One region of the Micromonospora sp. NPDC005806 genome, then DNA from elsewhere that is predicted to be linked to it. Evidence: riboswitches for the same ligand, from Rfam matches in the RefSeq annotation. Region 1 holds a riboswitch; each other region holds the start of a gene.
What was found. A riboswitch is a leader RNA that binds a small molecule or an ion and turns the genes downstream of it on or off. The one in region 1 is predicted to bind cyclic di-AMP.
Positions count from the first base shown of each region.

Region 2: linked by a shared signal. The riboswitch ahead of ACFYOS_RS33365 (NlpC/P60 family protein) and the one ahead of ACFYOS_RS34420 (NlpC/P60 family protein) in region 1 are both predicted to bind cyclic di-AMP.
Region 3: linked by a shared signal. The riboswitch ahead of ACFYOS_RS20085 (transglycosylase family protein) and the one ahead of ACFYOS_RS34420 (NlpC/P60 family protein) in region 1 are both predicted to bind cyclic di-AMP.

Region 1 is NZ_JBIAIL010000064.1:2,656-10,126, reverse strand. It holds gene ACFYOS_RS34445 (PadR family transcriptional regulator) at 1-186, opposite strand, end outside; gene ACFYOS_RS34440 (helix-turn-helix transcriptional regulator) at 306-1,160, opposite strand; gene ACFYOS_RS34435 (SDR family oxidoreductase) at 1,260-2,024, shown strand; gene ACFYOS_RS34430 (endonuclease/exonuclease/phosphatase family protein) at 2,094-3,236, shown strand; gene ACFYOS_RS34425 (antibiotic biosynthesis monooxygenase family protein) at 3,355-3,759, shown strand; cyclic di-AMP (ydaO/yuaA leader) riboswitch at 3,935-4,085, shown strand; gene ACFYOS_RS34420 (NlpC/P60 family protein) at 4,187-5,224, shown strand; gene ACFYOS_RS34415 (serine hydrolase domain-containing protein) at 5,391-6,770, shown strand; gene ACFYOS_RS34410 (MerR family transcriptional regulator) at 6,825-7,471, shown strand, end outside.
Region 2 is NZ_JBIAIL010000057.1:5,427-12,897, reverse strand. It holds gene ACFYOS_RS33370 (N-acetylmuramoyl-L-alanine amidase) at 1-1,631, opposite strand, end outside; cyclic di-AMP (ydaO/yuaA leader) riboswitch at 1,868-2,003, shown strand; gene ACFYOS_RS33365 (NlpC/P60 family protein) at 2,016-3,050, shown strand; gene dcd (dCTP deaminase) at 3,122-3,700, opposite strand; gene ACFYOS_RS33355 (pyridoxamine 5'-phosphate oxidase family protein) at 3,779-4,324, shown strand; gene ACFYOS_RS33350 (zinc metalloprotease) at 4,394-5,380, opposite strand; tRNA gene ACFYOS_RS33345 (tRNA-Gly) at 5,628-5,701, shown strand; gene ACFYOS_RS33340 (RNA polymerase sigma factor) at 5,975-7,189, opposite strand; gene ACFYOS_RS33335 (YciI family protein) at 7,189-7,471, opposite strand, start outside.
Region 3 is NZ_JBIAIL010000019.1:1,539-9,009, forward strand. It holds gene ACFYOS_RS20075 (winged helix-turn-helix transcriptional regulator) at 1-276, opposite strand, end outside; gene ACFYOS_RS20080 (glycoside hydrolase family 3 protein) at 541-2,370, shown strand; cyclic di-AMP (ydaO/yuaA leader) riboswitch at 2,557-2,730, shown strand; gene ACFYOS_RS20085 (transglycosylase family protein) at 2,730-3,386, shown strand; gene ACFYOS_RS20090 (MFS transporter) at 3,520-4,962, opposite strand; gene ACFYOS_RS20095 (helix-turn-helix transcriptional regulator) at 5,122-6,012, shown strand; gene ACFYOS_RS20100 (radical SAM protein) at 6,065-6,775, shown strand; gene ACFYOS_RS20105 (YbaB/EbfC family nucleoid-associated protein) at 6,772-7,233, shown strand; gene ACFYOS_RS20110 (M4 family metallopeptidase) at 7,336-7,471, opposite strand, start outside.

The DNA of each region.
Region 1 (7,471 bases):
GACGTGGCCGAGCCGCTCCAAGCGGTGCAGCAGCGGGTAGAGCAGGCCGTCGGTCCACTCCAACTGCCCACCCGACAGGTCGTTGACCTGCTTGAGGATGGCGTAGCCGTAGCTCTCCCCGTCGGCGAGGATCCCCAGCACGAGCGGCGTCGCCGAGGCTGCGACCAGGTCCTTGGTGATGTGCATCTGACCACCTAACCCTAGAACTACAATGCATGGTAGTTCTAGGTATGGCGGCGGCGCAATCCCGATGGCCAAGACGGTCAGTGGCGGGCTGCGGGCCTCGCGAGTCGCGAAGGCGGGAGTTAGCGGGGCCCGGTGTCGGCGGGGAAGCGCTCGTGCCCCAGCACGGCGAGCAGCTGCAACTTCTCGTACCCCTCGCTGCGCGGCGGCGCGGTGAGCACCAGCAGGGCCTGGGACTGGTCCTCGGTGAACAGCGCCTGGCAGTCCAGCTCGATCGGGCCGAGCTCGGGATGGATCAGCGTCTTGTGGTCCGCGAAGCGCTGGGCGACCTCGTGCCGCTCCCACAGCTCGGCGAACTCCGGGCTCGCCTTCTGCAGCGCCCGCACCAGCTCACCGGCCCGCGACTGCGGTCCCATCGACCCGTACGCGGCGCGCAGGCTGGCGACCTGCGCGCGGCTCTGCCGGTCGCGGTCGTCCTCGGGGTAGGGCGCCCGCTCCGCGGGCTCGGTGAACCACCGGTAGATCTCGCTGCGGGCGAGGCCCGTGTAGGTCGACTTGTCGCCGAACAGGGCTTCGGCCATCCGGTTCTGCACGAGCGTCTCGCCGAGGTTGGACAGGATCAGCGCCGGGGTGTCGTCGAGCCGGTCCAGCACGCGCAGCAACGCCGGGGCGACGTGCGTCGCCGTGGACACGGATGCCGGGGCGTTCTGCCCCGCCACCCGGAACAGGTAGTCGCGCTCCTGGCCCGTCAGCCGCAGCGCCCGGGCGAGCGACGCGAGCATCTGCGCGCTCGGCTGCGGGCCGCGCTGCTGTTCGAGCCGGGTGTAGTAGTCGGTCGACATCGCGGCGAGGGCGGCGACCTCCTCACGCCGCAGGCCCGGTGCGCGCCGGCGGGCGCCCGCGGCCAGCCCGACGTCCCCGGGCTGCAGCGCCTCGCGGCGGCGGCGGAGGAAGTCGGCCAAGGCTGGACGGTCCATGAGCCCAGTATCCGGCTGCGGTGGGGGCCAACCAGGGATTGCGGATCCCCCGATAACCGGTCTCTTAATCCGCCCCGGAGGACCGGCCAGGCTCAGAGCATGAACATCTCCGGAAACACCATCTTCATCCCCGGCGCCACGAGCGGGATCGGCCTCGCCCTCGCGCTCGAGCTGCGGGCCAAGGGGAACACGGTCGTCGTCGGCGGTCGACGTACCGACCTGCTCGACAAGATCGCCGCGGAGCACCCCGGCATCGACACGGTGCAAATCGACACGGCGGATCCCACGAGCATCGATTCGGCCGCCAAGGAGGTGCTGGCGAAGCACCCGGACGTCAACGTCCTGGTCACGATGGCCGGCATCATGCGTATCGAGGACTGGCACCAGCCCGCGTCGTTCCTCGCCTCGGCCGAGTCGATCATGACGACCAACGTGCTCGGCCCGATCCGCCTGATCGCCGCGTTCATCGAGCACCTGCAGGCACAGCCGGACGCCACGATCATGACCGTCTCCTCGGGTCTCGCGTTCGCGCCGCTCAAGGTCACCCCGAGCTACAACGCCTCGAAGGCCGCGATCCACATGCTCAGCGAGTCGATCCGGCTGCAGCTCGCCGACACGACCGTGAAGATCGTGGAGCTGGAACCGCCGGCCGTCCGTACCTCGCTGCTGCCCGGGCAGGAGACCAGCGAGTTCGCGATGCCGCTCGACGAGTTCGTGGCGGAGGTGGTCGCGCTGATCGAGTCGCAGCCCGACGCGAAGGAGATCCAGGTCGAGCGGGTGAAGTTCCTCCGCTACGGCGAGGCGCGCGGCGACTACGACCAGGTCGTCGCGACGCTCAATGCGTCCGACCCGCACGGCAATTAGCCTCTGACGCCTGGTCCGTCTCCCGAGCCCACGGCCGTCTGGTTCCACCTCGGCGCGGCGCAGGTCGGCGTGGTGGTCCGACCGACCCGCGACGACCGGTTCGACCAGTGGGCGGCGTACCGGCACCCAGACGGCGTGGTCACCTTCGTCGCGCAGGGCGCCAAACTCGACGACGACCGCTCAGGATGGCGCGCCGGGGCGACCGTGGCCATCGCAGCGCTACCGGCTGGTCATGCTGGCTTCAACGAGAGGGCATCGATGGCTTCGCGGACGGCATTTAGCGTGTATTGCGCCGCCTACCGGGGTAAACCATGCGCCGCTCTCGTACCGGAGGAAACGCCATTGAGACTGACCATGCACCGCCGCGTCCTGCTCGGCGCCGCGCTCGCCGCTGCGCTGGCGCCGCTGCCGCTGGCCGCGCCGGCGGGCGCGGCTGAGCCCGCGGGATCGGCCGCGCCGCCCGTGGCGCTGCGTGTGGCCACCTACAACATCCACGCCGGGGCCGGCGAGGACAACGTCTTCGACCTGGCCCGGACCGCCGAGGCGATCCGGGCGCTGAACGCCGACGTGGTCGGCCTTCAGGAGGTCGACGTCCACTGGGGAACCCGCAGCAACTTCGTGGACGAGGCCCAGGAGCTGGCCGAGCGGCTGGGCATGCAGGCGTTCTTCGCGCCGATCTACGACCTGGATCCGCTGACCGCCGGTGCGTCCCGCCGGCAGTACGGGGTCGCGGTCCTCAGCCGTTACCCGATCCTCGAGGCCGAGAACCACGACATCACCCGGCTCTCGACCCAGGTGCCCAACCCGGTACCCGCCCCGGCGCCGGGCTTCGCCGAGGTGACGATCAACGTGCGGGGCGCGCACATGCACGTGTACTCCACGCACCTCGACTACCGGGCGGACCCGACCGTGCGGCGCATGCAGGTCGCGGACACGCTGGACATCCTGGCCGCCGATTCCGGGCCGAAGGTGCTGGTCGGTGACCTCAACGCGGAGCCGCGGGCGCCCGAGCTGGCCGCCCTGTGGCAGGACCTGCGTGACACTGCCTCGACTGGCGGCAAGACGTTCCCGGCGATCAATCCGGTGAAGCGGATCGACGTCATCAGCATCTCGCCGGACATCAGCGTGCTGGGCACGGACACCATCGCGACCTCGGCCTCGGATCACCGGCCGGTGGTCACCGATCTTCTACTGCACCAGCGCGGCAACTGAGCCGGGCCGCCCGGGCGGCGGCCGACCCGCCAAGTGGGGTGCTCCGGTCGTGGGACCGAAGCACGCCCCGGCCGGGATCCCAACGGACGTGGTGCCGGATGTGCAAGTACCATGAGCCGTGGCCACTCCTTACTGGACTCGACCTGAACCGCCGTACCATGTCGCCATCTTCACGATCACGCCGAGTGGAATAGATCCCGAAGGCTACGCCGAGATGAACAAGCGGATGGTGAAGCTGGCCGAGGCTCAGCCTGGCTACCTTGGCCGGGAGTCAGCGGTCCTGCCGAACGGCAGTGATCTGGTTGTCATTTATTATGCTGACGCCGAATCGATCCGCACCTGGAAGCGGAACTCCGAGCATGTAGTTGCACAGCGGCTCGGCCGGCAGAAGTGGCTCGCGCGTTACCGCGTTGAGGTGGCGCGTGTTGAGCGAGCCTACGAGTTCGCTGCAGGCCCCAGTGCGAATGCAGCGCCGGATGCCGAGGGACAGACCTGCGGGTCAGCCTCGCCTGGTCAAGATTAGCGGCGATTAAGAATTCGATTAGCGGAGCCTTATCGTACGCATAATTCCGGCACCCAATGTGGCCGCCTGACAGCGTAGAGAATTGGCGTCACCCGCTCGTTGATTTCCTTGGGCTTCCCTCACTAATGTTGGTCAGCGTCCGTTCCGGATGTCGGTCTCCACCTGGAGTGCCCCGGGACGGCCACCGCCGAGTCGCTGGACGTCACTGGCGTCGCCAGGCGAGCTGGGGAACCACCGCAGGTTTCGGGGTGAATCCGCATCAGCGGTAGGGCGCCTTCCCCGCCCGAACCCGTCAGCTAACCCGGTAGGCGGTCGAGGTCGATACACCGTGAGGTGCGTCGGCCTCGAGTGGAAGGAGCCGAACCCTTTGCCACCCGTGCGCACTGGGCCCGCCGGATCGCGCCTGTTCACCAGAATCCTCGCCGTCGTGGCGGCGGCCATGGTGGCGGTCGGGCCCGCGGCCCCCGCCCATGCGGCGCCGTCGGCCGCCGATGTGCAGAAGCAGATCGATGCAGCGTGGCAAAAGCTCGAGCCAGTCATCGAGCAGTACAACAAGGTCCGGACGGACCTGGCCGCGAACCAGCGGAGATCGGCCGAACTGAGCCAGAGGATCGAACCGCTCGGCAAGTCGGTGGAGGTCAGCAGGGACCGGGTCCAGGAGATTCTGGCGGGGTACTACAAGCGGGAAAGGTCGCTTTCCACATTCAACGCCCTGCTGTCCCGCGGCTCGCCGCCGACGGCAGTGGGGGATCAACTCGCGCTCGTGAATCAGGTGGCAGATTCGGAGCAGCGACAGATCACCCGACTGTCGGCCCAGCAGGCGAGCTACGACGCCGACAAGGAGAAGGTCGACGCGCTGATCGCGATACAGCAGCGCCAGCAGGCCCAGTTGGCGGCTCGCAAGAAGGCCATCGATGCCGAGATCAAGCGGCTGGACGCGCTACACCGACAGATCGCCGCCACGGAGAAGGCCGCGGCGGCCAAGGCGGCCGCGGACGCCGCGGCGGCCAGAGCCGCAGCCGCCGCGCAGTCGGCCGCCACCGCGAGCAGCACCTCGCCCATCACGTCGACCAGTTCGCTGTTCATCGGTGGGAAGTGTCCCGCGGTCCCCATCACGGGCAGCGGCGGCGTCGCGGCGAAGACCGCGTGCAAGCAGATCGGGAAGCCATACGTGTGGGCGGCCAACGGTCCAGGCTCGTTCGACTGCTCCGGCCTGACCCAGTACGCGTGGGCTGCCGCCGGGGTGCAGCTGGACCATTACACAGGTTCACAATGGACTGCGGGTGTGGCGGTGAGCAGAGCAAACCTTCGCACGGGTGACCTTGTGTTCTTCTACTCCGATCACCATCACATGGGTATGTACGTCGGCAACGGACTGATCGTCCACGCGCCGCATACCGGGGACGTGGTCCGGATGGCCCAGTTGGCGAACATGCCTTACAGCGGTGCCCGCCGCCCCGGCTGACCGTCCGGTCCGCAGCCTCGGCGATCCCGGCTCAGGCTGCCACGATGCCTCCCCCGGCCAGGCTTGACCTTGACCCAGGGTCAAGGTTCGAGCATCGGAGGCGTCACCGGGTCGGCGGCCTCGCCACGGTCGCCCGGCCCATCGCAGTCAGCCGGGAGGCCATCCGATGTCGCACCACGAGCTCACCGCCTTCGTCTCCGCCACCGCCGAGCGCCACCGGATCCCCGGGGTCGTGGTCGGGGTGTGGGTGGACGGTCAGGAGTACCACGCCGGCCACGGGGTCACCAACGTCGAACACCCGCTGCCGGTCGACGGGCACACGCTGTTCCAGCTGGGCTCGGTGACCAAGACCTACACCGCGACGGCGCTGCTGCGCCTGGTCGCCGACGGCCGGGTCGACCTGGACGCGCCGGTGCGCCGGTACGTGCCCGAGCTCGTCCTCGCCGACGAGCGTGCCGCCGCCGAGGTGACTGTGCTGAATCTGCTCAACCACACCGCCGGGCTCGGTTGGGGGGTCATCGTCGACACCGGCGAGGGGGACGACGCGCTCGCCGGGTACGTGGCCCGGATGCACGAGCTGGAACAAGCCGCACCCCTGGGTACCCGGGCCTCCTACAGCCAGGCCGGCTACAACCTCGCCGGCCGGGTCCTGGAGAAGGTCACCGGCCTGACCTACGAACGGGCGGTGGAGTCGCTGGTGCTGACGCCCGTGGGCCTGGCGGAGAGCTTCTTCAGCCCGAACGACGTGATGACCCGCCGGTTCGCGGTGGGGCACAACCTCGACGAGAACGGCCGGCTGACGGTCGCCCGGCCATGGAAGGGCACCCGCGGCAACAACCCGGGAGGCGGTCTCGTGTCGTCCGTGGCCGACCAGCTGCGGTGGGCTCGGTTTCATCTCGGCGACGGGGGCGGCGAGGCGGGCGCCGGGGTGCTGCCGGCCGAGCTGCTGCGCCGGATGCAGAAGCCGACGGTGGCGCTGCGGGCCAGCACCCTCGGGGACGCGCTGGGTGTCGGCTGGTTCCTGCGCGACATCGACGGCGTGCGCGCCGTCGGCCACGGCGGTTCGGCCAACGGCCAGTTCGCCGAGCTGCTCCTGGTGCCGGAACGCAACTTCGCCGTGATCGCGCTGGCCAACGCCGGGCCGAACGGCATTCCGTTCAACCAGGAGGTGGTCCGGTGGGCGCTGGCGACGTACCTCGACGTGCACGACCGGGACCCCGAGCCCCTGCCGTACGACGAGTCGCGGGCCCGGGAGGTCGTGGGCAGCTACGAGATCGACGCCATGACCCTGACCATCGCCGACGACGGGCCGGGGCTGCGGCTGGAGGTGCGGATCAGGCCGGAGATCCGGGCGGCCTCCGACCGGGAGCTGCCCCCGGACCACGCGCCCTTCACGTTCGGCTTCCTGCCCGGGGCCGGCGACGAGTACGTCATCACCGGCGGCGCCTTCGACGGCCAGCGGGGCTACTTCACCCGGGACGCGCGGGGCGAGGTGGTCGGCGTCGACCTCGCCGGTCGCCTGTTCACGCGGAGCCTCGCCGGCTGAGGCGGGCGCGGCCGTTGACATGATGGTGGCCTGACGGAGGGACGACCGAACAGCATGATCACCATCGGTCAGCTGGCCGCGTACGCGGGCGTGACGATCAAGGCGGTGCGCCACTACCACGCGCGCGGGCTGCTGCCGGAACCGGAACGGGACGCGTCGGGATACCGCCGCTACACCCCGGAGCACGCCGTGCAGCTCGTGCAGATCCGCACCCTCGCGGAGGCCGGTGTGCCGCTGGCCCGGGTCCGGGAGCTGCTGGCCGCCGACCCGGCGGCGTTCGCCGCGGCCGTCACGGAGATCGACCGTGCGTTGCGGGAGCGGATCCAGGACCTGCGCCGGGCCCGGGAGCGGGTGGCGGGGCTGCGGACGGGTGAGCGGCTGTTCGTCTCGGCGGAGGTGGCCGACTATCTGGAGCGCCTGCGCGGGCTCGGGATCAGCGAGCGGTTCATCCGGACCGAGCGAGACCTGTGGATCCTGTTGCAGTCGGCGTTCCCCGCGCAGGCGGCGGCGTGGATCGCCGACAAGCACCAGGCGATCGAGGACCCGGAGTTCCAGGCGGTCTACCTGGCGTACGACGCCGCGTTCGACTGGCCCCCGGATGACCCGCGGCTACCCGCCCTGGCCGCGCGCGTCGCCCGGTGGGCGGCCGGGCGGGCGCCGTCACCCGCGCCGGATCCCCGCGCCGCCCGGTTGGCCGCGAC
Region 2 (7,471 bases), on a different contig from region 1:
ATCGCGGTCCAGTCGCCCTGGATGTCCGCGAGGGCGTACGTCTGACCGGCCGAGGCGCGGGCGCCGTGGTCGGAGATGTACATGGTGTTCGGCGTGCCGTTCGGCCGCAGCCCGCGATCGTTGACCAGCGGCGCGTCGGCGCTCGGCGCGGTGCGCAGGATGACCGACGAGGAGCCGCGCAGCGGACACGGCGCGGCCGGCGGGGTCGGCTTCGGGACGCCCGGCGGCTGCTGGTTGCAACCGATGAAGGCCGGCTGGTTGGTGGCGAAGTCCGGGTCGATGGTGACCAGGCCGGTGTGCGGCGTGCCGGTCGAGTGGAACGGCGCCTTCATCAGGTCGAAGTAGTGCGACCAGTCCCAGTACGGTCCCGGGTCCCAGTGCATCCCGGCCACGTTTCCGGCGGTGATGCCGGGGACGTTGTCGTGGCCCAGGATGTGCTGCCGGTCCAACGGAATCTGGAGCCTGAGCGCCAGGTGCCGGACCAGCTTGGCCGACGTCCGGTACATGGCCTCGGTGTACCAGGTGCCGTGGCCGGCGAAGCCCTCGTGCTCGATGCCGATGGACTTGGCGTTGACGTACCAGTTGCCGGCGTGCCAGCCCACGTCCTTGGCCTTGATGTGCTGGGCGATGTAGCCGTCCACCGAGCGCAGCGTGTAGTGCCAGCCCAGGTAGGTCTTGTCCTGGACCAGCTTCACGCTGGGACCGAAGTAGCCCTCGGTGTCGTGGATGACGATGTACTCGATCTTCTGCTGGGCCGGCCGCTCGCCGAGGTCGTGGTTGCCGTAGTCGCCCGAATTCGGACCGTACTTCTCGTAGGGGGCGGGGATCCACTCGCAGGCGACGCGTACCGGGCACTCCAGGCCGTCCGGCCGCTCGGCGCGGCGCAACCCGAGCTTGTGCAGCCCGGACTCGTCCGGCGTCACCGCGGTCGCGGCCAGGGTCACCCGCTGGCCGTCGTCGGTGGTCCGGCTCGCGCCCTGACCGATCTGGTCGTACACCTCGTCGGCGAAGGCCGCCGCGGCATCCTCGGTGTCCGCGCCGGAGTAGCGGGCCACCGCGCCGTACCAGGCCGCCGGGTCGCTGCCGGTCCCGACCGGCCCGCCCAGTTCCGTCTGGTACGACGCGAGCAGCGCCGCCCCGCCCCGGATGTTGGCGGTGGCGTCGGCGCGCAGCGTCTCGACCGACATGCCGGTGAGCGCGGCGGCGGCGTCGACGGTTTGCAGGGTCGCCTGGGGCAGCACGTCCCCGGACGGCGCGGCGGCGACGGCCGGGTCGAGCGTGAGCGGGCGGGAGTCGTCGCCGCGCGGGTCCTCGTTCTCGTCCACGTGCGCGCTGGACGGGGTCGAGGCGACCTGCTCGGCGTCGGTCAGGTGCATCGGGCCGTAGCCGCCGCTGGTGCTGGGCTGGCCCGCGTGGGTGTCCCAGCGGGACTCCAGGTACGAGACGCCGAGCAGGACGCTCTGCGGTACGCCGTACTCGTCGGCCGCGGCGGCATACTGCGCCTGGCGGTCGGCCGGATTGGCGGTGAGTGGTTCCGCGGCCACCGGGCCGGTGGTCGCGAAGGCGGTGGCCGCCGCGACGGCGGCGGCCAGCAGTATCCGTCTGCCCGACGGCGGGGGTGAGAGGTGCATCGAACCTCCAGACAGGGATGGGGGTCACTGCGTCCTCACCCTCACTCCGCACGGGGCCTGTGGTCAATACCTTTCTGGGTAGTGATGTGGACTGAAAAATATCTTCGACCGTGCCGGGAGCGGCCGGGAATTCACGTACGGAGTGTCACGGCGTCGCGAGTTGCGGATTGATAACGGCGATCTCTACTCTGGTCAATCGTCGACCGGCAGTCTCACCGCCCAGCCCGGGTGGTGACGGTCGGACACCGCCGAGTCGCCTCCGGGCGAGCCGGGGACCCAGGTACCTGGGGTGAATCCGCAGCCACTGCGGTAGGGCGGCGCCCTTCCCGCCCGAACCCGTCAGCTAACTCGGTAGGCGGTCGGAAAGAAGGAGTACGGAGCCCGGTGGCTAACCATGCCCCGCGGCCACCGTCGGTCCGGTCGGTCGACCGGCAGCCGGTTGCGCCGCGTTCACGCTGGTCCCGCTGCACCACCGCCCTCGCCGCCCTGGTCGGCACCGCCGTCATCCTGACCGGCGGCGCCACGGCGGCCCACGCCGACCCGTCGGTCGCCGAGATCGAAGCCCAGATCGACCGGGACTGGAACAAGCTCGAACCGGTCATCGAACAGGTCAACGCCACCCGTGAGGACCTCGCCGCCAAGCGCAAGCAGGCCGCGGTGCTGGCCAAGCAGATCGCCCCGCTGGAAGCCCAGGTCGACCACGCCCTCGGACAGGTCGGCGGCCTCGCCGCCGACGCGTACAAGGGGGACAGCCTCTCCACGGTGAACGCGCTGCTGGGCAGCCGCTCCCCGGGCGAGGTGGTCGACAGCCTCGAACTGCTCGACCGCTTCGCGCACCGCCAGCAGCAGCAGGTGCAGGCCGTCGCCGACCTGCGCGACCAGTTGGCCGCGAAGAAGAAGCCGCTGGACGAGATGATCGCCAAGCTGGCCCGGACCGAGGCCCAGCTCGCGGCTCAGAAGAAGCAGATCGACGCCGAGATCGCCCGGCTGCAGAAGCTGCGGCTCAAGGTGTACGGCAACGGGGGCGGTGGGCCGCTGCGTCCCGCCCCCTGCCCGGCCGGCTACCCGGGTGGCCCCGGCGGGGTCGCGGCCAAGTTCGCCTGCGCCCAGATCGGCAAGATCTACGTCTGGGGCGCCGCCGGCCCGGACCACTACGACTGCTCCGGCCTGACCATGGCGGCCTGGGCCAAGGCCGGGGTCTCGCTGCCGCACAACGCCGCGCAGCAGCACGCCGTAACCCAGCGGGTGAGCCGCGCCAACCTTCGGGTCGGCGACCTGGTCTTCTACTACAGCGACCTGCACCACGTCGCGATGTACGTCGGCAACGGCTGGGTGGTGCACGCCTCCCAGTCCGGCAAACCGATCACGATGAAACGCGTCGACGACGGCCAGATCAACAGCTACGGCCGCCCGGGCTGAGGTGTGAGCAGGGGCCCCTTCCCAACGCCTGGGGTACAGGAAGGGGCCCCTGTTGACGCGAGCGGGCCGGCTCAGCGGGTCGGCCAGGTCCGCCAGTTCTGCCAGGAGCGGCTCGGGGTGGGCCCGCGCTGCCCCTGGTAGCGGGAGCCGTAGACCGCCGAGCCGTACGGGTGCTCGGCCGGCGAGGAGAGCCGGAAGATGCAGAGCTGGCCGATCTTCATGCCCGGCCAGAGGGTGATCGGCAGGTTCGCCACGTTGGAGAGCTCCAGCGTGACGTGCCCGGAGAAGCCCGGGTCGATAAAGCCCGCGGTCGAGTGGGTGAGCAGCCCGAGCCGGCCCAGGCTGGACTTGCCCTCCAGCCGTCCCGCGAGCTGGTCGCCCAGCGAGATCACCTCGAGCGTCGAGGCGAGCACGAACTCGCCCGGGTGCAGCACGAACGGCTCACCCTCGGGCACCTCCACCATCGAGGTCAGGTCGTCCTGCTGGACGGCCGGGTCGATGTGCGTGTAGAGGTGGTTGTTGAAGACCCGGAAGAGCCGGTCCAGTCGTACGTCGATGCTGGACGGTTGCACCAGAGTGGGCTCGAAGGGCTCCAGCGTGAGCGTGCCCGCCTTGATCTCGGTGACCAGGTCGCGGTCGGAGAGCAGCATCGGAACACCATAGCGACCGGAACGGGTGACCTGCGTGTCGGACTACATCTTCGTACACGTGTTCGATAGAATGTCCGCATGGCTTCCTGGTCCGAATTCGCCGCCGACGAGCCCCGACTCGCCGACGAGATCCGCCTTCTCCTGCAGCAGTACGGGCCGGGCTTCGGCTACCTCGCCACGGTCCGCGCCGACGGGGGTCCGCGGGTCCACCCGGTCTCCCCGGTGATCACCGCCGACGGCCTCTACTGCTTTGTCATCGACTCGCCTAAGCGCCGTGATCTCGAACGCGACGGCCGCTACGCGCTCCACTCGTTCCCGCCGGAGGAGAGCGACGACGAGGCGTACGTCGCCGGTCGGGCCCGTCCGGTGAGCGACCCGGCGACCGTGGCCCGACTGGCCGAACTCGGTCGGGCCGCGCCGCAGGTCGACTGGCGGCTGTTCGAGTTCACCGTCGACCTGGCGATGCTGACCCGGCCCGACCAGGCGACCCACCCGGGCACGGGCCGGCCGCAGGTGCGGGTCTGGCTCGACCCGGTGGCGACCGCCCCGCCCCGCCGTACGGTGGCCCCCGCCGAGGGCCGACGCGGCCGGCACGGCTTCGACACCCGCCGCCCGGCCGCCTGACAGTCCACGAAAACGCCGGTGCCGGCCCGTCCGAGGACAGGGCCGGCACCGGCGTTCAGTGCCGGGCGCTCAGGCCGCGCGGTACGCGTTCCACGCGGTGATCATCCGGCTTGCCTGACCGGGGGTGAACTGGAACATGCACGAGTCGTAGGTGTAGTCCATGAAGTTGGTGATCGGGTCCAGGCCCAGCGCGGTGCAGGTGTCCCGACCGGTCGGGCACTGGTAGGCCGGCGAGGCCTCGGCAGGGGTGTCCGAAACGCTGTCACCCGAGCCGGCACAGCCACCCTGGAAGGTGTGGTAGAGGTTCAGCCAGTGGCCGATCTCGTGGGTGCCGGTGTCGCCCTGGTTGTAGTTGGTCGCGGTGCCCCCCGGCAGCGACTCGTTCAGCGCGACCACGCCGTCCATGCTGTCGAGCTTCCGCTTCGGGAAGGTCGCCCAGCCGAGCAGGTTGTCGCTCAGCTCGCCCAGGTAGATGTTGAGCGTGTTCTTGCCGCCCTCACGCAGCGCGGACTTCATCTGCCGCTCTGCCGAGGAGCCCTGGATGATCGGGTACCAGGCCGTGTTGGTGACGTGGTGCACCTTCTGGAGTTGGAAGCCGAAGGCGGTCGGGGCGCCGCCGGTGGCGTCGCTGTAGGCCTTGTTCAGCACGTCGATCTGCTGGGTGACCATCGAGTCCGGGATGTTACCGCCGGCGCGGGTGCTGTCCCGCTGGATGACGTGCACGACGACCGGGACGGTGACGGTGGCCAGCGGAGCGGCCGCCTGGGCGCCGCCGCGGAAGGTGGCCCGCTCACGCAGCGCAGCGGCGAGGTCGGCCTCGCGCTCGCGGACCTGCTTGGCGGTCAGCTCGTTGGGGTCGAGCTTGCTGCTGCCGCCCTTCGCGACCCGGGCGTTCGAGTGGACGACGGCCGGCTCGGCGCAGGAGCCGCCCGGGGCGGCGGAGACGGCTGAAGCAGCGGGGACGACCCCCACAGCGGCGGTGCTGAGCAGCAGCGCGAGGGTCGTCGACGCGACACCGGCGGCCCGCCGGGTCAGCAGGTTGGGACGAAGTCCCATGGGCCCACCTCTTTCCGGCGGCGTCACAGGGGGTATGTCACGCCGAGTCGGAGAACGTTGGGGAGACGTTACAACCGATCGACGGATTTGAGAACAGCCATATGTTGCCGTGGGGAAACCTTCTGCCGCTCGGCGGGCCCGCGGGGGTTGCATGATCGTTTCTCGGGGGGTTGCGCGGTGGGCCGGAGCCGCCACGGGGGTACCTGGGTGCACGGAGGTGGTGCCCTCAGGTACAGTGGTGCCGCCTGCGGGTGTAGTTCAATGGCAGAACATCAGCTTCCCAAGCTGACAGTGCGGGTTCGATTCCCGTCACCCGCTCCACGCGAAGGCCCTGGCCAGGACGCGAGTCCCGCAAGGGCCTTCGATATTCCACGGGCCACCAGCGCGCGATGGGCCCATCCGGGCCATCAGCTCGCGGGCACAAAGCACCTGGGCCACGGCCGGTCCCGGACGAGGTCTACGCGCCGACCGTGGGCAATTTTTCCCCGGGTTCGCCGCGCCCCCGCCGTCCACGTTCAGGATTCGGCCGACGTGGCCGACGCGATCGACGGCATCCGGGCCGCGCTCGAATCCCGGCCGGCCGAGCTGGAGAAGTCAGCCCAGCGCGGCCGCCTTGCGCAGCAGCACTGAGCGTTCGCGCTGGTTGGCGCACAGCCGGGCCGCCAGCTCCAGCTCGGCGCGCGCCTCCGGTCGCCGTCCGAGCCGGGCCAGCAGTTCACCGCGTACGGTCGGAACCAAATGCGAACCGGGGAGCCGGTCCGAGGCGATCAGCTCGTCCACGATGGCCAGAGCTTGCGCCGGACCCGAGGCCATGGCCACCGCGACGGCCCGGTTGAGCTCGACCACCGGCGAGGGCGCGACCCGGCAGAGCGCCTCGTAGAGCACTACGATCCGGTCCCAGTCGGTCGCCTCGACGGAGAGCGCCGACGCGTGGACGGCGGCGATCGCGGCCTGCAGGCCGTAGGGGCCGAGGCCGCGAGTCGAGGCCATGGCCAGCGCGGCCAGCCCACGGCGAATCGCCGAGAAGTCCCACCGCCGCCGGTCCTGGTCCTCGAGCAGGATCGGCGAACCGTCCGGGGCGGACCGGGCCGGGAAGCGCGCGGCCGTCAGCTCGAACAGGGCGAGCAGGCCGTGCACCTCCGGCTCGTCCGGCTGTAGCGCGGCCAGCGTGCGGGCCAGCCGGATCGCCTCGTACGCGACGTCGGGGCGCAGCAGCCGGTCGCCCGACGTGGCCGTCGACCCCTCGGTGAAGATCACGTAAAGGACGCTGAGCACGCCGCCCAGCCGTTCCCGGCGCTCGCCGGCCGCCGGCAGTTCGAACGGCACCCCGGCCGCCGCGATCGTCTTCTTGCCCCGGGTGATGCGGGCCTGCACGGTCGGCACGGGTACGAGGAACGCGCGGGCGATCTCCTCGCTGGACAGGCCGCCGACCACGCGCAGGGTTAGCGCCACCCGGGCCTCGGGGGAGAGCACCGGTTGGCAGCTGATGAACATCAGCGCCAGGACGTCGTCGTCGATCTTGTCGGGGTCGATTTCTTCGTCGACGGTCGGGTCGGCCGCCAGCAGGGCGTATCGGTCGCGGAGGGCGGTCCGGCGGCGGATCGCGTCGATCGCCCGCCGCCGGGCCGTGGCCATCAGCCAGCCGGCCGGATTGGCCGGAGAGGCAAGCGGCCACGACACCAGCGCCTCGGCCACCGCCTCCTGGGCCACGTCTTCGGCCAGCCCGAAATCGCCGGTGAACCGGGTCAGTGCGGCGACGATCCGCGCCGACTCGATCCGCCAGACGGCCTCGACGTCGGCCGTAGCCATCAGATCTGGCCGTTGCTCTCGCGCCCGACCCGTTCCTTGACGATCCGCTCGTTGTCCTGCGGGACCTCGTCGCTCTCGGCCACCCGGCGGACCTCGATCTTGGACCCGGGGACCGCCGGGACCCGCTTGGCCCACTCGACCGCCTCCTGTTTCGAGGCGACATCGAGCATGAAGTAGCCCCCGAACAGTTCCCTGGTCTCGCCGTACGGCCCGTCAGTGACCACCGGCGCCTCGCCGCTGAAGTCGACCACGACGCCCCGGCCCGGATCGTCCAGCCCTTCG
Region 3 (7,471 bases), on a different contig from region 1:
CTTGGGGGTGAGCACGTACTCGTCCCGGGTGCGCTGGCCCGGCTGCCGGTAGGGCCGCCGTTCCAGCAGCCCGTCGGCGACGAGCTGCTTGAGCCGGGCGGCGGCCACCGGCTCGCTGACCCCGGCCCGGCGGGCGAAGTCGTCGAAGCGCCGGGTGCCGAACGATGCCTCGCGCAGCAGGAGCAGGGTGGTCCGGTTGCCCACCACGTCGAGCGCGCGGGCGATCGAGCAGTTGGCGGTGGACCAGGTGTCACGCTGCGCGAGAAAGTCGGCCATGCCAATGACGCTACCCGGCTGACTTAGGGAAACAAAAGTCAGCAATCTCACGCCAGGCGTGCCGGCGCGCGGGAATACCCCCGCCTCACACCTGACCGGCGCAGCAGCCGTACCGGTCGAGCTTGCGCGAACCCTGCTCGCGGTAGCCCGCCCCGGTGCCGGGCGGCCCGGCGGTTCCGGAACCGCCATGGATTGTTCACAGTCGATGTTGTCGGGCGTAGGGTGCCGACAACGGCCTCAGTGTTCCTCCGAAAGGAGCGACCCGTGACCCGTCGCCCCCACCATCCCGTCGCCGTCGTCCTGCTCCTCGTCGCGGTCACCGCCCTGGCCGCGCCCGCGCCGGCCGCCGCGGCCGGTCTGCCGTACCAGGACCCCACGCTCCCCGTCGCCACCCGCGTCGCCGACCTGCTGGCCCGGATGACCCTGGACGAGAAGATCGGCCAGATGACCCAGGCCGAGCGCGGTTCGGTCACCGCCGCCGACCTCACCCGCTACCGGCTCGGTTCGATCCTTTCCGGCGGCGGCTCCGCGCCCTCGCCGAACACCGCCACGTCCTGGGCCGACATGTACGACAACTTCCAGCAGGCCGCCCTCGCCACCCCGCTCGGCATCCCGATGATCTACGGGGCGGACGCCGTGCACGGGCACAACAACGTGTTCGGCGCGACGATCTTCCCGCACAACATCGGGCTCGGTGCGACCCGGGACCCGGCCCTGGTGCAGCAGATCGGCCAGGTCGTCGCCGAGGAGATCTCCGGCACCGGCGTCGACTGGAACTTCGCCCCCTGCCTCTGCGTCGCCCGCAACGACCGGTGGGGCCGCACCTACGAGTCGTTCGGCGAGACCCCGGACCTGGTGTCGAGCCTGTCCACCCTGGTCACGGGCCTGCAGGGCAGCACCCTCGGCGGGCCTACCTCGGTGCTCGCCACCGCCAAGCACTACGTCGGCGACGGCGGCACCACCGGTGGCGACGACCAGGGAAACACCCAGCTCAGCGAGGCCGACCTGCGGGCCATCCACCTGCCGCCGTTCCAGGCCGCGGTGCAGCGCGGCGTCGGTTCGGTGATGATCTCCTACAGCAGCTGGAACGGCGTGAAGCTGCACGGCCACCAGTACCTGATCACCACGGTCTTCAAGGGAGAGTTGGGCTTCTCCGGCTTCGTCGTGTCCGACTGGAACGGCATCGACCAGATCGACGGCACCGCCGGCTTCACCGCCGCCGAGGTCAGCACGGCGATCAACGCCGGCATCGACATGGTGATGGTCCCCACCGCCTGGAAGACCTTCATCAGCACCCTGCGCGCCGAGGTGCAGAACGGGCACGTGCCGATGAGCCGGATCGACGACGCCAACCGGCGCATCCTCACCAAGAAGTTCGAACTCGGGCTCTTCGAGCGGCCGTACACCGACCGGAGCTGGACCCCGACGGTCGGCAGCGCGGCGCACCGGGCGCTCGCCCGGCAGGCCGTGCGCCAGTCCCAGGTGCTGCTGAAGAACAACGCCGGCATCCTGCCGCTGGCCCGCGACAACAACAAGATCTTCGTGGCCGGCAAGAACGCCGACAACATCGGCAACCAGAGCGGCGGCTGGACCATCTCCTGGCAGGGCTCGTCGGGCAACATCACCCCCGGCACCACGATCCTGCAGGGCATCCGCGCCGCCGTCGGTCCGACCACGACGGTCACCTACAACCAACGCGGCACCGGCATCGACAGCACCTACCGGGCCGCGGTCGCCGTGGTGGGCGAGACGCCGTACGCCGAGGGGCAGGGCGACCGCACCGGCAGCATGAGCCTGGACCGGGAGGACCTGCGCACCATCTCGACGCTGCGTAAGGCCGGCGTGCCGGTGATCGTGGTGCTGGTCTCCGGCCGACCGCTGGACGTCGCGGCGGAGCTGCCGAACTGGACCGCGCTGCTTGCCTCCTGGCTGCCCGGCACCGAGGGCGCAGGGGTGGCCGACGTCCTCTTCGGCGGCTACGCGCCCACCGGCAAACTGCCGATGACCTGGATGAACTCGGTCAGCCAGCAACCCATCAACGCCGGCGACGGGCAGGTTCCGCTCTTCCCGCAGCGCTACGGACTGACGTACTGAAGGGACGCGTGCGGAGCCGGCGTGGACGGCCACTGTGGGTGATGTGTCCGCGTGTAAGGCATGTCGGGTCCGCCCGCAACTCGAAACGGGAGGCCGTCGCTCGGCCGGGTGAAGAACTTCACAAGAAGTGGGCGATCGTCCCAAACCGTCCCTAACGTCGTCTCCGTTCGCGATCGCGGACACCACGGGCCGGCAACGCCTAATCCCGCCGCCGGCCTGTCGGGACCTGGACCTCAGGCGGGAGCGGGGGACCCACTCGTTCCTCGGTGCTCGACACCTCGGGGTGAAGCCGCCGTCCGGCGGCCGGGCTCCTCGGCCCGAACCCGACAGCTCACCTCGTCGGCGTGGAGGAAAACCACATGGCAAGTGAACACGTCGCCCGTCACCGCCGGACCACTCAGCGTCGGATCGCCGTCGGGGCGCTCGTCGTCGGCGCGGCCACCGGTGCCGCCGCCATCCTCGGTCCGGCCGCCCCGGCCAGTGCGTCCAGCGTGAACTGGGACGCCATCGCCCAGTGCGAGTCCGGCGGCAACTGGCACATCAACACCGGCAACGGCTACTACGGCGGGCTCCAGTTCTCGAGGAGCACCTGGAACGGCCACGGCGGGCAGAAGTACGCCGGCCGCGCCGACCTCGCCAGCCGCAGCGAGCAGATCGCCATCGCCGAGAAGGTGCTCGACGGTCAGGGCATCGGTGCCTGGCCGGTCTGCGGCAAGAAGGCCGGTTCGACCAAGCACTACTCGGCCAAGCCGGGCTCGGGTTCGAAGAAGTCGCACAAGAAGGCCACGAAGGACCGGTCGCGGAGCGACCGGCCGACCACCCGCAAACACCGGCGTACCGCGCCGAGCGCGGGCGGCGGCAGCACCTACGTGGTCAAGCGCGGTGACACGCTGTCCGAGATCGCCGGCGTGCACAAGGTCGCCGGCGGCTGGCACGCGCTGTACGAGCGCAACAAGCGCGTGGTCGGTGCCAACCCTGGTCTGATCTTCCCGGGCCAGCAGCTGCGCCTGCGCTGACGCACCACCGGACCGACCTCCCCGGCGGTCCGCGGAACGCACCACCGGACCGACCTCCCCGGCGGTCCGCGGAACGCCCGACCGGGAGACCGGTCGGGCGTTCCGCGCGTCTCATCCCGCGCCACCACGCCGCTCAGTCCACGGTCGCCCGACCGGCAGGCTGGAGCCGGGGGAGCAGGAGCGCGGCGAGCCCGGCGCCGAGCAGGCAGAGGCCGGCGTTCACCCCGACGGCGGTGGTGACCCCGCGCAACACCGCCCCGGCGCCCTCGGTGCCTAGGCCGTGCACGACCGCGGCCAGCACCGCGGACATGACCGGCGTGCCGACAGTGATCCCCACCTGCTGGCTCAGTGTGGCGATGCCGGTCGCCAGGCCCTGCTCGCCGTCGGGCAGGCCGGACGTCGCGGTCACCATGAAGCCGACGATCACCACCAGGTTGGCCACCCCGCCGAGGAACGTGGTGACGAGCAGCACGGCCATCCATCCCCGGTCGGGCCCGAGCAGGCACAGCGGCGCGGTTGCGGCGGCCTGCGCCAGGAAGCCGGCCACGATGGTCCGCCGGCCGCCCCATGCGGTCACCAGTCGAGGCCCCAGCATGCCGCCGAGCACCGTGCCGACGCCGAGGACGGCGAAGGAGCCGCCGGCGACCAGCGGCGGGAAACCGAGCACCGACTGCAGGTAGAGGGTGAGCAGGAACACCAGGGACGTCTCGGTGGCGAAGGCGAGCAGGCCGAGCAGGTTGCCCCACCGTACGGTCGGCCGACGCAGCACCGCCGCCGGCACCAGCGGCGCGTCGACCCGCCGTTCCACCGCCCCGAACGCGACCAGCAGCACCGCCCCCACGGCCAGCGCCGCCAGGGCCCGCCGGTCGGTCCAGCCGTGTTCACCGGCGGCCGTCAACCCGTACACGATCGCCAGCAGCCCGGCGGTGACGGTGACCGAACCGGGCAGGTCGAGCCGGGGCCGCCGGGGTGGCCGGCTCTCCGCCAGGACCAGCGGCGCCAGGGCCAGCACCGCGACCGCCACCACCACGTTGACGAAGAACGCCCACCGCCAGCTCAACAGGTCGGTCAGCAGGCCACCGACGATCGCCCCGGTGGTGAAGCCCGCGGCCATCAGCGCGCCGTTGAGGCCGAGCGCCCGGTCTCGTGCCGGTCCTTCCGGGAACGCGGTGGTCAGCAGCGACAACGCCGCCGGGACGACCGCAGCGGTGGCCAGGCCCTGGGCGACCCGTGCCGCGATCAGCATTCCCGGGGCGATGGCCAGCCCGCCCACCAGCGACGAGACGCCGAGCAGCGCGATGCCGGCGAGGAACAGCCGGCGCCGGCCGAACAGGTCGGCGATCCGGCCGAACAGCAGCGTGAACCCGGCCGCGCAGAGGGCGAAGGAGGTGGTGATCCACTGCAGCGTGTCCAGCCCGAACCCGACATCCCGGCCGATCACCGGCAGCGCGACGGTCAGGATCGAGAAGTCCACGGCCAGCGTGAAGCTCGCGGTGAGCAGCACGGCCAACGCGAGCCCGGGCCGCCGGGTCGGCACCGGGTACGGCGCGACGGCGGGGGAGTCCAGACGGGTCATCGGAGATCCTCTCTCAGGTAGCCGGGTCGCCCAGGAGCGACCCGCGACCACCGTCGGCCCGGCCGGCGCCGCCAGCCAGGACCCTGCACCGCCTGGTCTGCGGCTGCCTGGCACCCATAGGGACAGGCAACGGCGCACCGGGCCGGGCATGATGGGCCGATGCACGCACCGCACCGCCCGGGAGCCGGGGAGCTCGGAGAATTCCTGCGCAGCCGGCGCGCCCGGCTCGCCCCCGAGGACGTCGGCGTCGTCTCGTACGGCGCACGACGGGTCCCCGGACTGCGGCGGGAGGAGTTGGCCCAGCTGGCGGGGGTGAGTATCACCTATTACACCCGGCTGGAGCAGGGGCAGAGCGGCAACGCGTCGGACGCGGTGATCGAGGCGCTGGCCCGGGCACTGCGGCTCACCGACGACGAGCGTGCCCACCTGCACGACCTGGCCCGCCCCCGCCCGGGCCGGCGTCGCCGGCCGGCCCGCCCCGACACCGCCAGCCAGGGAGTACGGCAGCTGATCGCGGCGATGACCGAGGTGCCGGCGCTGGTGCTCGGCCGGCGTACCGAGGTGCTGGCCTGGAACTCCCTCGCGCACCGGCTCCTCGCCGGCCACCTCGATCCCGACGCCCCGGACCGGCCGGTGGACCGGCCCAACCTGACCCGGATGCTCTTCCTCGACCCGCACACCCGTGACCTGCACGTCCGTTGGGAGGAGGAGGCGGCCCGGGCGGTCGCCGCGCTGCGGCTGGTGGCCGGCCGGCACGCCGACGACCGGGAGCTCGCCGAGCTGATCGGCGAGCTGTCGATGAAGAGCCCGGCCTTCGCCGCCCTCTGGTCCCGGCACCCGGTGCAGACCTGCGTCTCCGGCACCAAGCGGCTCCGGCATCCGGTGGTGGGGGAGTTCGACCTCGACTTCGAGATGTTGCACCTGCCCGGGGACGCCGGCCACCGGCTGATGACCTACCCGGCGGCGGTCGGCTCGCCGGCCGAGGCCGCGCTCCGCCTGCTCCAAGCGGACCTCGGCGCGGAGACGCTCGCCGTGCGCCAGCGGGCGTGACCCGACGGCGGGCGGGGTGGTTTGCCCCGGTCGCCGCGGGGCAACCGGGGGCATGCCGGTCGCCGTCGACGATCCGCCGCTGCCGACGAACCTCCAACTGGAGGTCACCTCCGCCTGCAACCTGCGTTGTCTGATGTGCCTGGTCCGGTATCGGCCGCCGGTCAACAAGCTGGCCGGCGCGATGCGGCCGGAGCTGTTCCATCGGCTGGTGGAGGACCTGCCCGCCCTGCGGCGGCTCACCCTCCAGGGGCTCGGCGAGCCGCTGCTGTCGCCGTACCTGATGGAGATGATCGCGGCGGCGGTCGAGCGGGACATCTACGTCGGGTTCAACACCAACGCCACGCTGCTGACCCGGCGGCGGGCGGAGGAGCTGGTGGCCAGCGGGGTGGACTGGATGCACGTCTCGCTCGACGGTGCCCATGCCGAGGCGTACCAGCGGGTGCGCGACGGGGCGGACTTCGACACGGTGGTGGCGAACCTGGCCGGCCTGGTCGCGGCGAAGCGGGCAGGGGGCAGCGACACCCCGTGGCTCCGGGTCGTCTTCGTCGCGATGCGGGACACCGTCGCCGAGCTGCCCGAGCTGGTCCGGCTGCTCGGCCGGATCGGCGTCGACGAGCTGTACGTGCAGAACCTGTCGCACAGCTTCTCAGACGCCGACCTCGCTGTACCGGCGGACGTTCTGAGCGGTGTGGACCGCGTCGCCGTCGGACCGGTTGCTATCGTCACGGTGCTCCGGAAAGACGTGAAGAAAGCGCGGCTATGACCAACGACCCGTTCTCCGCGGCCGCGAGCCTCGACGAGTTGCTCACCCAGACCCAGCAGGCGCTGTCGTCCATGCGCTCGCGGGCCGGTGGGCACGCCGACGGCGAGCCGGGCGAGCTGCTACGCGCCGAGGGCACCGCCGCCGACGGCCAGGTCCGCGCGGTGGCCGTCCAGGGTGGCCGGCTGGAGTCCGTCACCGTCGACCCGGCGCTGGCCGGGACCGGCTGGGAGACCGTCTGCGGGCACGTGGTGGCGGCGGCCAACGCCGCCCTCGCCGAGCTCGACGCGCAGGTCAGCGCCTCGGCGCGGGCCGACGTCGACGCCCTCGCCGCGCGGCTCGGCGGCCTGCCGGAGCAGTCGGTGCGGCAGATGGAGATGTTCAGCCAGGCGATGGAGGGCGTGGTCGCCCGCCTCAACCGGAGCGGGGACGCCGCCGCCCCGGCGGAGCGGCCCGCCTGACCTCAGGCTCCCGCCAGCCCACGACAGGGCACCGCCCTCTACGACTGACACGACGAAGCGGCCGGTCGTCGGGAGGACGACGACCGGCCGCTCCGGTGGTGCTCAGGACAGGGTGACCGCCGTGTCGTCGACGACGAAGGAGGTCTGCAGGGAGCTGTCCTCCACGCCGCTGAACGAGATGCTCACGGTGGTGCCGGCCAGCGACGAGATGTCGAAGGACTTCTGCAGGTAGCCGGTG